Regions from separate parts of the Aliiglaciecola sp. NS0011-25 genome, predicted to be linked through region 1. Evidence: predicted binding sites of a transcription regulator. Region 1 holds the regulator's gene; the other holds the start of a gene.

Region 1 (4,568 bases):
TCAATCGCGGCAAGGGCGTGTTCAGCATCGACTCCTTCGCTAATGACGTTAACTTCTTTGCCTTGGGAGCTTTCTAACATCATCAAGCCCAATACACTATTTGCGGAAGCCGATTTCTCCCCTTGAACTAGGGTAACAACGGCATCAAATTGATTGGCTACTTTGACTAATTCAGTAGCCGCTCTTGCGTGTAATCCAAGTTTGTTAACGATGACTATTTGCTTTTCAAATCGATTCATCGATTTAACTCTCGGTGCCTTATTTGAACATCTGGGTGAGACGCTGAAAATGTTTTAGCGAGTGACTCAGCCACATAAACTGAGCGATGTTGGCCTCCAGTACAACCGATTGCTACTGTCACGTAACTACGATTGTTTCTTTCTAGATGAGGAAGCCAAGTTGAAATGAGATTTTGAATTTGCCAGATAAATTTCGTCACTATTGGCTGTGAGCCTAAAAATATCTCGACCGGAGAGTCTAATCCACTGAGGTGCTTTAAGTCTGGCTCCCAATGTGGGTTAGGTAAAAATCGCGCATCGAATACATAATCGGCGTCTTTAGGAATGCCGTATTTAAAACCGAAGGATTCAAATACCAAAACTAGCCTAGAGCTTTTCTTGCCTAGAATTCGCTCTCGAACCAATTCAGCTAATTGATGCACCGAAAGTTTGTCTGTATCTAGATATAAGTCGGCGCGTTCCGCAATAGGGGCTAACAGTTGACCCTCTGCCTGAATCGCATCCGAAAGAGATTTGTTTTGACGAGATAACGGATGCAGTCGACGAGTTTCGCTGAAGCGTTTTATCAGCATGTCATCACTGGCATCTAAATAGACTATGGTCATGTCCCAAGTGGCAGGCAAATAATCAAGAATTTCGACTAATTCACCAGGTACCTTGGGAAGGTTTCTAACATCGATACTCACGGCCACTTGGTCATATTCATCCATAACCGTATGGGTTAGAGTCGGTAATAGGTTAACTGGGATATTGTCGACACAATAGTAACCTAAGTCTTCTAAAGACCTCAGTGCAATAGACTTTCCTGAACCAGAGCGGCCACTAATAATTATCAGTTTCATGCAACGATTGCCTCGTATAACTGAGCATTATCTTCTGCACGACGAATACGTTTCAGAATTTCCTTATCACTTAATTTTGTCGCGATGGTTGCTAAGGTTTGCAGGTGTCCGGCGGCTTTATCTTCAGGTACTAAAATTGCGAAAAATATGTCCACAGGACAATTATCCACAGCGTCAAAGTTGATAGAAGGATCACTGGTGATTAGAACTGCGACCACATCCTTTAAACCCGACAGTCTACCGTGTGGCAATGCAATACCATTCCCGATTCCTGTGCTGCCCATCTTTTCGCGGCTAACCAGACTATTTAAAATCGTTGTCTGATCAATGTCATCGATTTTTTCTGCCGCTATCAGGCTGATAGTTTCAAGAATTCGTTTTTTACTTGTCCCCTGGACTGCACAACTTGTGCAGTCAGGGGAAAGGATGTCTTTAATTTCCATTAATTAATCTAATATATGTTAATGACGCTTAATTTTTTCCTTGTGCTTGATTACCTGTCGATCAAGCTTATCTATCAATCCGTCAATTGCTGCGTACATATCGTTGTGCTCTGAGGTTGCAAATACTTCGCCTCCGCTAAGATGAACTGTCGCTTCAGCTTTTTGATTAAGCTTCTCGACATTAAGAATGACATGGACATTGTTGATATGATCAAAATGCCTTTCTAGCTTTGTAAATTTATTGTCTACATAATCTCGCAAAGAATCTGTAATTTCTACATGATGGCCAGTAAGGTTAATTTGCATATTAGCGTATTCCTTCTGTTGTTGAGCCTACAGCAGGCTCTTGCGTTGGTTAGACGGTGGGATCGATAAAGACTCCCGGTATTTTGCTATTGTCCTACGGGCGACCTGAATACCTTGGTCTGCCAGTAGATCAGCAATCTTACTGTCGCTAAGAGGCTTGGTAGGAAGCTCTGCTGCGACGAGTTTTTTAATTAATGCGCGAATTGCCGTTGAGGAACACTCTCCTCCAGAATCAGTTGCTACATGGCTGGAGAAAAAGTATTTAAGTTCATAAATTCCTCTAGGTGTATGCATATATTTCTGTGTGGTAACACGGGAAATAGTTGATTCATGCATATCTACCATTTCTGCGACATCATTTAACACCATTGGTTTCATCATTTCAGGTCCATGCTCAAAAAAACCAACCTGCTGCTGAACAATGCAGTTTGCGACTTTGAGTAAAGTGTCATTACGACTCTCTAGACTTTTTATAAACCACTTGGCTTCTTGCATATGCGACCGAATAAATTGACTATCACTGGTGTTTTTAGCGTTCCGGCTCATTGCCGCATATTGCTGATTTACATTCAGCTTAGGCAAACTATCGGGATTTAGCTCAACTTGCCAACGACCATTTTTCTTCATCACTGAAACATCTGGAATGACGTATTCAGATTCACCGATTAACAATGAACTACCAGGGCGTGGATTGAGTGTTTGCAATAACCGCATAGCTTCTCGTAATTCGTCTTCTTTTAGACGAGTTTTACGCATTAAAGTTCGGTAATCTTTACTGCCTAATAAGTCAGCATATTCGCTGATTAATAACTTAGCTTCATTTAACCAAGGGGTGTCAGGTGCAAATTGATTCATTTGTACCATTAAACATTCTTGCGGATTTCTTGAGCCTGAACCAATAGGGTCGAACATTTGAATACGTTTTAAAACGCATTCCACCTCATCAAGTTCAACCTCTTCATGGTCGAGACTAGCAAGAACATCTTCGGTGCTGATAGTGAGGTAACCAGACTCATCAATAGAGTCGATAATTGCGATTGCTATGGCAGTATCAACTTCAGAAAAAGGCGTTAAGCGCATCTGCCACAATAGGTGATCTTGAATATTTTCGGTTGTTTCACCTTGGAAAATTTGGTCGTCATCGCCGCCACTACCACCGCTTATTGAGGCGGGGGCTGAGGAGGCACTGATATATTCGTCCCATGTGCTATCTATGGGTAATTCGTCTGGGATATCTGCTTTTTCTAATGCCTCGTTTGTATCCATGGAATCAGAACTTGCGGATACCGTCTCCTCTGAGAACTTGTCATTACTGTCTGCTAAAGCGGAATCCCCAGTAGGGATATCTGAACCGTCTTCTACTTCTAAAAGTGGATTCGATTCTAACGCTTCCTGTATTTCCTGTTGTAAATCCAGCGTTGATAATTGCAATAGACGTATAGCCTGTTGCAATTGAGGCGTCATTGTTAGTTGCTGGCTGAATTTTAATTGTAACGAGGGTTTCATTTAGTTTTTTTATTCTTACTTGTTTAGCCACAAAGCTTTGGTTAAAAACAACATACCTCTACTATAGCTTGAATTGCTCGCCAAGGTATACATCTCTGACTTGTTGATTATTTAAAACTTCTTCTGCGGTTCCAGAAGCTATCAATTCACCATGACTCACAATATACGCTTTTTCACACACGTCTAGCGTTTCACGCACATTATGATCAGTTATTAATACACCAATACCTCTATCGCGTAGGTGTTGAATTATTTTTTTTATATCGTTTACTGAAATCGGGTCAACACCAGCAAAGGGTTCATCCAATAGAATAAACTCAGGGGCGGCCGCTAATGCACGAGCGATCTCGACTCTTCTGCGCTCCCCGCCTGATAAACTCATGCCAAGGCTGTTACGAATATGGTTAATATTGAATTCATCCAATAATGCATCCGCTTGCTCTTCTCGCTGATCAGAACTTAATTCTTTTCGGGTTTGCAAAATTGCCATGATATTTTGGTAAACGGTTAACTTACGAAATATAGATGATTCTTGAGGAAGATAACCAATTCCTTTTCGTGCACGGATGTGCATGGGTTGTAAGGTTAACTCGGTCTGATCAATATAAATCTCGCCTTTATCGAGTGGCACTAACCCAACAATCATATAGAAGGTCGTCGTTTTACCAGCACCATTGGGACCTAACAGGCCAACAATCTGTCCAGTAGAAACTTCAATGCTTACATCTCGCACCACTTGCCGAGATTTATAAGACTTCGCTAAATTGGTCGCTTTTAACGTTGCCATTAAGGTTTTTCATCCTGCAACTTGTCTTGCTCTTCTTCAGTTTTTTTAGTGTCGTCAGTTTGCCGATTGCGAATGCTTTCGGGTTGGAAAATGGCAGTGACACCGCCTTCTGCGTTGCCGTCACTTTCTGCTATCAATTGCTCTAATTCCATATTAAATTGAATCGATTCACCTTTAACAAGGCTACTATCCTGATTTAATTCGGCTGCACCATTGAGTGTCAGAGTACGATTCGATACTTCATATTTAATTTCATTGGCCGCGGCGCTAATATTACTGCCATCATCGAGGGTTTGGCTGTATTTTGCTGGTTTACCTCGGGCAATAAAAACTTCTTTACCTTCCCCTAAACCCGCAATAACCTCGACTTCGTCAGCCAAAATTTCAAGGCTACCTTGGGTGATTTTGACGTCTTTTCTAAATATCGACGTTTTGGTTTTGCCAT
Region 2 (4,568 bases), on a different contig from region 1:
CTTAGCGGTTACCTTCAATGCCGAGGCATCTAATTGATAATCGGTAAACTCTAAATCTTGGTCATCAATATTTTGGCCAGCCATTTCTTGGATTTTCTGGGCTGCGAAATCCTTGGGTAAAATCACTTTTATCTGAACCGGTTTTCCAGCGCAGTTTGACAAATCAGACTGCAAAGTTTGAGTTAACTGTTCAACTGACTCAACTTTAGATTGGTTGAAACTGTTTAGATATAATTTGAAGCTTTTTGATTCAATTAGATTTGGCGAGTCACAAGGAACGATACATTGCATGATTGCGACTTGGGGTTTACCTCGCAGATTAAGCCATGAAAGCTCATAACCGTTCCAGATATCTTCGCCGCTAAATGGCAGTTTATCGGTTAAACCAATTGCTTGCCGGCTTAGACTGCGCGGAACTGCCTGAAGTAAATCGGGGGAATAGGTTTGCACATATTCTACTGTCTTACCTAATGTAAGGTTTTCTAGTGCCGGAGACGAATTACGTATCTCATCGGTTTTATTTGTCATTTAGCCTTCTCGTTATACAATACTTCTGCAGTATACCTTAAGTGTTGATTTATCTTAGGTATCTGTACTTTTGACCGGTTTTGTTTGCGTATTATCGCAGATAATTGGTATTCACCTTGATTGTTTCAAGTCATCTTAAATTTAAATATAAGGAAGTGTAGTCTGTGAGCATAGATTCGGCACTACAAAATTTTGTTTCTGAATATGTCGATTGTCATCAACGCAATCAGCACCCGTTAGTTATTCAGTATGATGAAAATTGGCCATCAAAATGCTATCAACAAACCGGTGAGCAAGATGAATGGGTTCCTTGGATACCCGTCAAACAAACAAGTCAAAAGCACTTCGAGCACTTTGAGCAAGCCCTTGAAATTAAGATGGATGAACAACTTAAGAAGTACTATACCTGCTTTTGGAGTGATAATCTAAATGCTAAAACGGTACGGGGAAACTTGCAATTGTTGATGCCGTGGAACGACGAAGATTTTGAGCGTTTACAGCAAAATTTAGTTGCCCATGTATTGATGAAAAGACGTTTAGGTCAACAAGATACATTGTTCTTTGCCGTTACCGACGAAGATGATTTTATTGTCAGTGTACACAATGAGTCTGGGCGAGTAATGTTAGAGCAGATAGGGTTAGAGCCCCAAGAAACCTTAGCGGACTCATTAATCGAATTCATCCAGCAGTTATCACCACGCCTGTAGCATGGCCTTCAGGCCATGGAATAAACCAACCCATCGCCGTTGTAGCATGGCCTTTAGGCCATGGGATAAATCAAATCACAGTCGGTGTAGCATGGTCTTCAGGCCATGGAATAATACCGTTTCAACGCCGTTGTAGCATGGTCTTCAGGCCATGGAATAATATCGTTCCAACGCGGGGCTAAAGCCACCGCCTACAGGCCATGGAATAAACCAATCCATCGCCGTTGTAGCATGCGCCGTTGTAGCATGGCCTTCAGGCCATGGGATAAATCAAATCACCGCCGTTGTAGCATGGTCTTTAGGCCATGGAATCTATCTAATCTCCCGCGGGGCTAAAGCCACCGCCTACAGGCCATGGAATCTATCTAATCTCCCGCGGGGTTAAAACACCCGCCTACAGGCCATGGGATAAACCAATCCATCGCCGTTGTAGCATGGCCTTCAGGCCATGGAATAATATCGTTCCAACGCGGGGCTAAAGCCACCGCCTACAGGCTATGGGATAAATCAAATCACCGCCGTTGTAGCATGGTCTTCAGGCCATGGAATCTATCTAATCTCCCGCGGGGTTAAAACACCCGCCTACAGGCCATGGAATCTATCTAATCTCCCGCGGGGTTAAAACACCCGCCTACAGGCCATGGAATAAATTAATCCACCGCCGTTGTAGCATGGTCTTCAGGCCATGGAATCTATCTAATCTCCCACGGGGTTAAAACACCCGCCTACAGGCCATGGGATAAATCAAATCACCGCCGTTGTAGCATGGTCTTTAGGCCATGGAATCTATCTAATTTCCCGCGGGGTTAAAACACCCGCCTACAGGCCAAGGATTAACCCTCAATGCAATTATTTTTGCAGGGACTGGGTTAAATTCAATACTTGTTGTTCCAATGACTCGATGCGCTTTTCCAATGTAACAATATGCTGCATTAAATCATTTGGTTTTTGAGGCGATGCTTCCTCAACTGGTGTAGAAGGGAATTGATCTGGATCGTCTTGCCAGCGTTTTAGTACATCAATGATATCCCGCAATGGTAACGGACGATTTGAGGCCTTTTTAATTAATGCCACACTGGGAACTTTCCCGTTGGATTTTAAGTTCTTACATAGTGACGCAATATACTGAAACTGATTAGACATGATGAAAAACACTAATATTTAGCGAATGTGCCTATCTTAGCGGTATTGGTAATCACATGCATTAATTTTTTTATATATAAAACAATAAGTTAAATTTTGGCCTCGATTTTGTATTGTGGAATGCTAATTAACAAACATAAATACAACACCAAGGAAACTAAAATGAAAAAAACGCTTGTTGCTGCAGCATTAGTATTACCACTGACATTATCTGGATGTGTTATATCGGTCGGTGGGGAAGGGGATTACTCATACCAATCGGATTGGGAACAAAAAGAACGTAAAAATAGAAAGGCGATTGCAAGACTGGAATCCAATACAGCCATCGAAGATATTAGAAGTCGCATGGGCACGCCAGATTTCAGTGAACTATATCAACAAAATAATGATGAAATAAATGTTTTGTTTTATCGCACCCAGCGTCGCGAAGGTGATGGTGTCACAACTAAAGATGAATGCACGCCTTTGGTGTTCAAAAATGGTAATTTAATTGGTTGGGGCGACTCTGCTTACAACAATATCTAAGCTTCACTTTTTCTGCTACGCCTAGTTTGGAAGCAGCAGGCCAAGCCATATTCTTGGCCTGCTATTAATATTATCGTAGTCGATTGTCTAGCTGATCGATCAACTCAGTCCATTCCGCATCTTCAAAAAAAGATTGTCTAATAAAAGTCGATTGAGCCTGTGTCCAAAAACTAGCTTCTTCTAGTTTTGTCGATTTATCCAATCCTTTGTGTTTGGCTATAAAGTTTTCAATTGACTCCTCGTCATTGGCTAAACCTAATTGCAGAAACAAATCCTTTAACTCTAAATTTTCAGTTAGCATTTAATGTCTCCTTGATGGAATTCTAAACTCGAGTTGTGTTGGCATTTCATGTAGATTGGTACTTGTTGTGAAAGTTTGGATTACTTGTTCTCACTGAGTCAATCTAGTTCATTGTCATTCGCACCCTTTCACTGCCTCTACTTAAGTCTTGGGGGGAAAAGACTATAAATCAACCTCATCTAGCCAAAATAGTAAAATTAGTTTGCCGTTATTTTTAATGAGTTGTTAACAATTGGTTAATAATTATGTAGAGTGAAACTTCCTAATTGAAGAGAGTCGAACTATGTCAAATACTGCACAAGACATAAATCCGCTAGATAAAATCAAAGCTGTTTATCTGGCCGCTGAAGATTTAAAAATTGCCGCATCAATTTTATATCAAGCTTATCATGATGATCCGCTGTTTTTAGATATATTCGATTCTGAGAAGGAAGGGTATGAATCTCGTTTAAGAGGCGCAATTAGAGAAGAGTTAAATGCCTTTTGGACCGCTAAACAGCCAATGATTGGTCTTTTTGAAGATGAACGTTTATTGGCAGTAGCATGTATGATTAAACCTGATAGTGCGTTCAACCCCGACCGATTTTGGCATTGGCGCTTAAAGATGTTGCTTACCGCTGGTTATATAGGCACCAAGCAAATGATCGAAAAGGAACAGCGGGTAAGAGAGCGTATTCCCCATGAAAAATACCATATGTTGTCGTTTATTGGAGTGCATCCAGATCATCAGCACAGAGGTCTTGGACACGTTTTAATGAGTGCGATTGATAGTATTGTGCTAGAAGAAGAAAAAAGTGAAGGTGTCGGGGTTTATGTCACTCTGCCTAAATGTTTGTCATTCTTCTCCGACGGAAAATATGAACATATTGATGAACTAAAAGTCTCACGCATAACTGGGCAAATAATGTTTAGACCTCGGTCAGAGTAAAAAACCGCGGAATTTATTCTAAAGGGTAAAGTAACCATCTTGCATTGTTTAGTCTTACTTTACCCTACTAATACCGTTTCTTATTGTCATTTTCAGCAATCTAAAATCCGCAAAATCAGTAAAATTTTAAATTCATTTTCATTAAATCCATTAGGTTCAAATTCTAGAGTAAGAAAATAACCTTTTTATTTGTAAGATATTTCGTACATGGCTGTAGGTCTTAAGCGGAATAAACACTTAGGGTAAAGCTTACCTTTTATTTAACTTTATGAATTTAAAGACTTATTTTTCAAAATGTAGACTTTAGTATAATGGCTTACAAAATAAAGCTAGATTGGGTACTAGTAGAAACTTTTAATTGCTTTATCTTATAACTCGTCACAGGGAAATACGACGGGTCAGGAAGACTTAAGGAAAGCCAGAAGGACACTTTCAT

The links. Region 1 encodes sigma-54, which starts transcription at its own class of promoters, with help from an activator protein. Its sites were predicted from a motif close to GTTGGCACGNNNNTNGNNT; they were not measured.
Region 2: ABWV72_RS07780 (DUF3192 domain-containing protein) is a predicted target of sigma-54. The motif match lies at 2,474-2,492, and genes of this name have one in related genera.

Annotation. Positions count from the first base shown of each region.
Region 1 is NZ_BAABWR010000020.1:76,600-81,167, forward strand. Features, by position in the region: gene ABWV72_RS16690 (HPr family phosphocarrier protein) at 1-239, opposite strand, end outside; gene rapZ (RNase adapter RapZ) at 236-1,081, opposite strand; gene ptsN (PTS IIA-like nitrogen regulatory protein PtsN) at 1,078-1,524, opposite strand; gene hpf (ribosome hibernation promoting factor) at 1,543-1,830, opposite strand; gene ABWV72_RS16710 (RNA polymerase factor sigma-54) at 1,858-3,336, opposite strand; gene lptB (LPS export ABC transporter ATP-binding protein) at 3,398-4,123, opposite strand; gene lptA (lipopolysaccharide transport periplasmic protein LptA) at 4,123-4,568, opposite strand, start outside.
Region 2 is NZ_BAABWR010000007.1:69,933-74,500, forward strand. Features, by position in the region: gene queF (NADPH-dependent 7-cyano-7-deazaguanine reductase QueF) at 1-528, opposite strand, end outside; gene syd (SecY-interacting protein) at 693-1,235, shown strand; gene ABWV72_RS07775 (hypothetical protein) at 2,085-2,309, opposite strand; gene ABWV72_RS07780 (DUF3192 domain-containing protein) at 2,541-2,903, shown strand; gene ABWV72_RS07785 (DUF2789 family protein) at 2,974-3,204, opposite strand; gene ABWV72_RS07790 (GNAT family N-acetyltransferase) at 3,488-4,132, shown strand.